DNA from 3 places in the Streptomyces sp. NA04227 genome. Region 3 is predicted to be linked to each of the others. Evidence: riboswitches for the same ligand, from Rfam matches in the RefSeq annotation. Region 3 holds a riboswitch; each other region holds the start of a gene.

Region 1 (2,254 bases), 320 kb from region 3:
ACGAGGGTGTAGCGGAGGGGGCCGGGGGTGGGGCCCGCGGGTCTCCGGCGGGTGGACTTGCCGGGCGGTGGTGGACCGGGCTTGCCACCCGCCGGTGAAGTGGCTTTGCCGGGCGCCGAGTTCGCCGTGTGGTGCTCCCGGCCGGACGCTTGGTCCCATGTACCGCCCGCAAGACCCGTCACCGCATCCCCCGTACCGCGCCCCCCGTCGGACGCCACGCTCATCGCCCGTTCGCCGGGTGGAGCTGTGCGGCGAGGCGGGCGATGGCGTCGGGGGCGCGGACGCCGAGGACGGTGTCCGACAGGGGCATGACGGCGAAGCGCTTGTTCTTGATCGCCGGGACGTCCTTGAGGGCGGGGTCGTTCAGGAGGCGCTTCTTCTTCTGTTCGACGCTCACCGAGCCGTAGTCGTAGATGACGATCGTCTCGGGGCGCCGTTCCACGACCTGTTCCCAGGAGGCGTCGCCGAAGGACTTGTCGAGGTCGGCGAAGACGTTGCGGCCCCCGGCGCGGGTGATGATCTCGTTGCCGATGCCCTTGCCGCCCGCGGTGAAGGCGGTCTTGTCGCCGCTGTCGTAGACGAAGACGGAGACGGGGCGGGTGTCCTTGGTGTGTTTCGCGGCGGCGGCGACGGTGGCGCGGGCCCGCTCGGTCCAGCGCTTGGCCCGGTCCGGGACGCCGAAGGTGCGGGCGACCTCGTCGACTTCGCGGTACAGGTCGTCCAGTCCGGCCGCGCCGTTGGTGCAGTTCTCGGTGTTGAGGCGGGTGTCGATGCCGGACTTCTGCAGGTCGTCGCGGGCCCGGCCGTCCTTGGCGGCGAAGGCGCTGGCGTAGCCGCCGTAGACGAAGTCGGGGTCGGCGGCGAGGAGTTGCTCCTTGCCGGGGTACTCCTTGGCGAGTACCGGGACCTTCTTGTACGCGGCGCGGTAGGCGGGCGCGATCTTGTCGTCGAGGTAGGCGGTGCCCGCCATCGACTTCTCCAGGCCGAGGGCCAGCATGATCTCGGTGACGTGCTGGTTCATGGTGACGGCCCGCTCGGGGGGCGCCTCGAAGGTGGTGCGTACGCCGCAGTTGGTGACGGTGTACGGGAAGCCGGGCTGCCGGGCCCGGTCGTCGCCGTCCCCGGAGCCGGAGTCGGAGCAGCCGCCGAGTGCGGCGGGGAGCAGAAGGGCAGCGGTGAGCGCGAGGGCGCGCGGGCGCCGGGCCATGGGGGCCTCCTCCAGGGGATCCGCGTCCCCTGCGTAAGTGGAAGAAGGCGGCAGGTCAGTTCCTGGCTTCCCCGCGGGGCGGGGTCACAGTGGCGGGACCGTGCCGGACTCGCACCGGCTTCCTGGGCCTGCCGCCCTGGGTCGCTGCTCAGTATGCCCGCCACCCCTCGGCGTGCCCCCGGCGCTCCCCTCTTCAGTACGCGGTGACGACCTTCACCTCTTCCTCGGTGATCTCGCCCTCGACGATCCGGAAGGAGCGGAACTGGAAGTCGCCGAGGCCGTCGGTGTCGGCGGTGGAGACCAGGACGTAGTGGGCGCCGGGCTCGTTCGCGTACGAGATGTCGGTACGGGAGGGGTAGGCCTCGGTCGAGGTGTGCGAGTGGTAGATGATCACGGGCTCTTCGTCCCGGTCGTCCATCTCGCGGTAGAGCTTGAGCAGGTCGCCGGAGTCGAACTCGTAGAAGGTGGGCGAGCGGGCGGCGTTGAGCATGGGTACGAAGCGCTCGGGGCGGCCGGTGCCCTCCGGTCCGGCGACGACGCCGCAGGCCTCGTCGGGGTGGTCCTTGCGGGCGTGTTCCACGATCTGGTCGTACAGGGCCTGGGTGAGGGTCAGCATGCCGCCCAGAATATGCGGGTGGGCCACCCCGTATCGATGGTCGATACGGGGTGGCCCACATGCTGGAACGGGTGAGGCGGAACCTCAGTCGCGGGAGCCGGCCTCGGCCTTCTGGGCGGTCCGCTGGAAGGCGGTGCCCTGCGGGTTGCGGGAGCGCAGGACCAGGTACGACAGGAGCATGATCGCGCCCCAGATCGGCGCGCAGTACAGCGAGATGCGCGAGTCCTTGTCGATGCCCATCATCACGATGACCATCGCGATGAAGGCCAGCGCGAACCAGCTGGTCCACGGGGCGCCCGGCGCCCGGAACTCGGAGGCGGGCAGTTCGCCGCGGTCGGCCTTGGCGCGGTAGCGGAGCTGGCAGATCAGGATCATGATCCAGGCCCACATACCGGAGATGGTGGCGAAGGAGACGACGTAGTCGAAGGCCT
Region 2 (2,254 bases), 1.0 Mb from region 3:
GCGTGGTCCGCTGGTCGACCGCGACCCGGATGTTCATCGCCTGGGGTCTGACCCTCCCGGCCGCAGGTCTCGTCGCCGCCGGTGCACAGCTGCTGACCGAGCAGGGCGACTGGGGCACCGTGCTGACCGGCGTCCTCCTGGTCGCGGGCTCCGCCGCCATCTGGCTGCTGTCCCGCCGCCGCCCGGTCGACCACCACAACGTCAACGACGTCGACGGCGCCGAGGAGCCCGCCGGAGTCGTGACCACCGCGGTCGCCGCCGTCGCGCCGCCGCCCACCGGTACCGCCGGTACCGCCAACTCCACGAGCCCGGCGCAGGCCGAGCCCGCCCGCGCCTGAGGAGCCCCGTATGGACATCGACTGGGCCGCTCTCGGTTCCGTCTTCGGAGTCAGCCTGGTGGTGACCGTCGCCCTGGTCGGCGTGTTCACCCTCGGCATCGTCTCGCTGGCCCGGCGCGAAGCCGCCGTGGCGCAGAGCGAGTCCGCCGCGCTCGCCACCACCGGAGCCTGTGTCTGCTTCGCGCTCTGCGTGGGGGCCGTCGGCTACGGAATCCAGCTCATCGTCGCCTGACCCGCCCGCCGGTACGCCCGCGTGGGCGGACCGTCGAACGACCGGTACGCCGGTGCGCCGCGGAACCTCGAACGGGTCCCGCGGCGCACCGGCGTATCCGTGTGCAATGCCCCCACTTCAACGCGCCCCGCAGGGCGACGCGCACGCCCCTCGGCACGGCGCGCGGAGGCGGACTGTGGGGATCGGCACACTCTCCCCGCCCAGGTCAGCGGCCAGTTGACGGGTGTGGCGGCGCGTGGTGGACTGCCGGAGCCGAAATGTACGGCGGAAGAGAGGAAGCCGGTGCGAATCCGGCGCGGTCCCGCCACTGTCACCGGGGAGCGGTCCCCACACCGGAAGTCACGCCCCCCCGCAGGGGGTTGGAAGGCCGGGGACACCGCGGATCCGGGAGCCAGGAGACTCTCCCCGTCGTCCCGTCGAACCAGGGCGCGGACCCTGAGTGAGGACATGTGACGATGCCGGGCTGCCCGCCTGTCGAACCCTGCCATGCCGAGGACCGAGCGCCCGCGCACACGCGCCGCTCGGTGCCCCGCGCTCCCGGCAGCACCCCCACGCACCGTTCCGCGGGCGGATCGGCGGTCTGAACTCATGGGTGCCGAGCGAGACTTCGCTTGCGGCGCCGCCGCCGGACTCCTCGGCGACCTGATGTTCGGCGATCCTCGCCGAGGCCATCCGGTCGCCGTGTTCGGGCGTGCGGCGACCGCCGTGGAACGCGGGTTGTGGCGCGATCACCGGGGCTGGGGCGCGCTCTACACCGCCCTGTGCGTCTCGGGCGCCGTGGGCGCCGGAGCGCTCGCCGCGCGCGCGGTGCGCAACTTCCCCGTGGGCGCCGTGGCGTTGACGGCCACCGCCACCTGGGCCGTGGTCGGCGGCACCTCGCTGGCCCGTGAGGCGCAGGCGATCGGCGACGCCCTGGAGTCGGGCGACGTGAGCGCCGCCCGCGCCCGGCTGCCCCATCTGTGCGGGCGCGATCCACAGGCACTCGACGAGGCGGGCCTGGCCCGCGCCGTCGTGGAATCGGTGGCCGAGAACACCTCGGACGCGGTGGTGGGCGCCCTGGTCTGGGGCGCCCTGGCCGGGGTCCCCGGACTGCTCGGCTTCCGCGCGGTGAACACGCTGGACGCGATGGTCGGTCACAAGTCCCCCCGGCACCTGCGGTTCGGCTGGGCCTCCGCCCGCCTCGACGACCTCGCCGGAGCGCCCGGTGCGCGGCTCACCGCCGTACTCGCCGTGTGCGCCGGAGACGATCCGCGCGCGGCACTGCGGGCCTGGCGCGAGGACGCCCAGCGGCATCCGAGCCCCAACGCGGGCCCCGTGGAAGCCTCGTTCGCGGGCGCGCTCGGCGTCCGTCTCGGCGGCACGCTGTCCTACGCGGGCCGGGTCGAGCACCGGCCGGTACTCAACGGCGAGGGCCGGGACGTACGACCGGCCGACATCGCGCGGGCGGTACGGCTCTCGCGCCGTGTGACGGCGCTGGCGTTCGGAGTGTGCGCGGTGGCCGGACTGCTGCGCCGCCGGAAGGGTGTGCGATGACGACGGCCGGACGCGGCGGACTGCTGGTCGCGGGGACGACCTCGGACGCCGGCAAGAGTGTGGTGACGGCGGGCATCTGCCGCTGGCTGGTGCGCCGCGGGGTGAAGGTGGCGCCGTTCAAGGGCCAGAACATGTCGCTCAACTCCTTTGT
Region 3 (2,254 bases):
ACGGCGAGGCCCGTGCCGTGCTCGAAGTCGCCGACGCCGTCAAGGAGTCGAGCCCCGAGGCCATCCGGCGCCTGCGTGCCCTCGGGCTGACCCCGATCCTGCTCACCGGCGACAACCGGGCGGTCGCCGAGTCGGTCGCCGCCGAGGTCGGCATCGAGGAGGTCATCGCCGAGGTGCTGCCGCAGGACAAGGTCGACGTGGTCAAGCGGCTCCAGGCCGAAGGCCGCAGCGTCGCCATGGTCGGCGACGGGGTCAACGACGCCGCCGCGCTCGCCCAGGCCGACCTCGGCCTGGCCATGGGCACCGGCACCGACGCGGCCATCGAGGCGGGCGACCTCACCCTGGTACGGGGCGACCTGCGCGCCGCCGCCGACGCCATCCGGCTCGCCCGGCGCACCCTCGGCACCATCCAGAGCAACCTCTTCTGGGCCTTCGCCTACAACGTCGCGGCGCTTCCGCTCGCCGCCGCCGGACTCCTCAACCCCATGCTCGCCGGGGCCGCGATGGCCTTCTCCTCCGTCTTCGTCGTCGGCAACAGCCTGCGCCTGCGGGGCTTCCAGCCGGTGCGCTGAGCCGCTGCCCGCCTCCGCACGGGGCCGGTGACCTGCTACGGAGCAGGTCACCGGCCCCTGCTGGGTGCCCCGCCCCTGCGCCGCGCCCGGACCCCCTCTAGGCTGACCGGTGCAGTAGGTTCGCCCCGTCCGCCAGACGGGATGCGTCGCAAGAGGGAACCCGGTGGGAATCCGGGACTGCCCCGCAGCGGTGAACAGGAACGACCGCCGTCATACGCACTGGGTCCATGGAGGGCCTGGGAAGCGACGGCCAGTAGGTGTCTCGTGTCCGCGAGACGTGCCCGTGAGTCCGAAGACCTGCCAACTGCCCGCGTGCGGAACCTTCCGTGCGCGGACATCCCGGTGACCTCGAGGGCGGGTCGGCGCACACATCGGACACAGCGACCGTGCTATCGCCGCGCGGGTCCCGGCCGTCCGGTCTGTTGCTCCCTTCGCGCTCTCGTCCCGTTCTCCGGGATCTCAGGGATTCGTCTCGCGAAGGAGATCTCCGTGACAGCCAAGTCCGCAGCCGCGGCGGCACGCGCCACCGTGTACGGCTACCCCCGCCAGGGTGGCAACCGGGACCTGAAGAAGGCCATCGAGGGCTACTGGAAGGGCCGCGTCGGCGCCGACGCCCTCCGGGCGACCGCGGCCGAGCTGCGCCGCACCAACTGGCGGCAACTGACCGAGGCCGGTATCGACGAGGTACCGACCGGCGACTTCTCGTACTACGACCATGTCCTGGACACCACCGTCATGGTGGGCGCGATCCCCGAGCGGCACCGTGAGGCCCTCGACGCGGACGCACTGGACGGGTACTTCGCCATGGCGCGAGGCACCCAGCGGGTCGCACCGCTGGAGATGACCAAGTGGTTCGACACCAACTACCACTATCTGGTCCCGGAGCTGGGCCCGGACACCCGCTTTCGCACCGACTCCCGCAAGCAGGTGGCGGAGCTGACCGAGGCCCTGGAACTGGGCCACACCGCCCGCCCGGTCCTGGTCGGCCCGGTCACCTATCTGCTGCTCGCCAAGCCCGCACCCGGCGTGGCCGAGGACTTCGACCCGCTCACGCTCCTGGACCGCCTGCTGCCCGTGTACGCCGAGGTCCTGGCCGACCTGCGCGCGGCCGGTGCGCGGTGGGTGCAACTGGACGAGCCCGCCCTGGCGCAGGACCGGAGCCCGGCCGAACTGAACGCCGCCGGGCGCGCCTACCGTGAACTGGGCACCCTCACCGACCGTCCCCAGCTGCTCGTCGCCTCCTACTTCGACCGCCTGGGCGCGGCCCTGCCGGTGCTGGCGAAGGCACCGGTCGACGGTCTCGCCCTGGACTTCACCGAGGCCGCCGCCGCCAACCTCGACGACCTCGCCGCGGTGGGCGGGCTGCCCGGCAAGCGGCTGGTCGCCGGTGTCGTGAACGGCCGCAACATCTGGATCAACGACCTGTCCAAGTCCCTTGCCACACTGGGCACTTTGCTCGGTCTGGCCGACCATGTGGATGTCGCCGCCTCCTGCTCGCTGCTGCACGTCCCGCTCGACGCGGCCGTCGAACGCGACATCGATCCGCAGATCCTGCGCTGGCTGGCCTTCGCCCGCCAGAAGAGCGCCGAGGTCGTCGCCCTGGCCAATGGCCTCACCCATGGCACCGGCTCGCTCACCGCGGAACTCTCCGCCAACCGCGCCGCCCTCGCCTCCCGGGCGCA

Evidence for each region. A riboswitch is a leader RNA that binds a small molecule or an ion and turns the genes downstream of it on or off. The one in region 3 is predicted to bind cobalamin.
Region 1: another riboswitch for cobalamin. It lies ahead of HUT18_RS10505 (ABC transporter substrate-binding protein); the one in region 3 lies ahead of metE (5-methyltetrahydropteroyltriglutamate--homocysteine S-methyltransferase).
Region 2: another riboswitch for cobalamin. It lies ahead of HUT18_RS04755 (cobalamin biosynthesis protein); the one in region 3 lies ahead of metE (5-methyltetrahydropteroyltriglutamate--homocysteine S-methyltransferase).

The regions. Positions count from the first base shown of each region.
Region 1 is NZ_CP054918.1:2,493,720-2,495,973, forward strand. It holds gene HUT18_RS10505 (ABC transporter substrate-binding protein) at 221-1,207, opposite strand; cobalamin riboswitch at 1,243-1,362, opposite strand; gene HUT18_RS10510 (Mov34/MPN/PAD-1 family protein) at 1,401-1,823, opposite strand; gene HUT18_RS10515 (amino acid permease) at 1,908-2,254, opposite strand, start outside.
Region 2 is NZ_CP054918.1:1,159,611-1,161,864, forward strand. It holds gene HUT18_RS04745 (inorganic phosphate transporter) at 1-338, shown strand, start outside; gene HUT18_RS04750 (hypothetical protein) at 349-570, shown strand; cobalamin riboswitch at 819-975, shown strand; gene HUT18_RS04755 (cobalamin biosynthesis protein) at 1,159-2,103, shown strand; gene HUT18_RS04760 (cobyric acid synthase) at 2,100-2,254, shown strand, end outside.
Region 3 is NZ_CP054918.1:2,176,382-2,178,635, forward strand. It holds gene HUT18_RS09020 (cation-translocating P-type ATPase) at 1-572, shown strand, start outside; cobalamin riboswitch at 672-892, shown strand; gene metE (5-methyltetrahydropteroyltriglutamate--homocysteine S-methyltransferase) at 1,062-2,254, shown strand, end outside.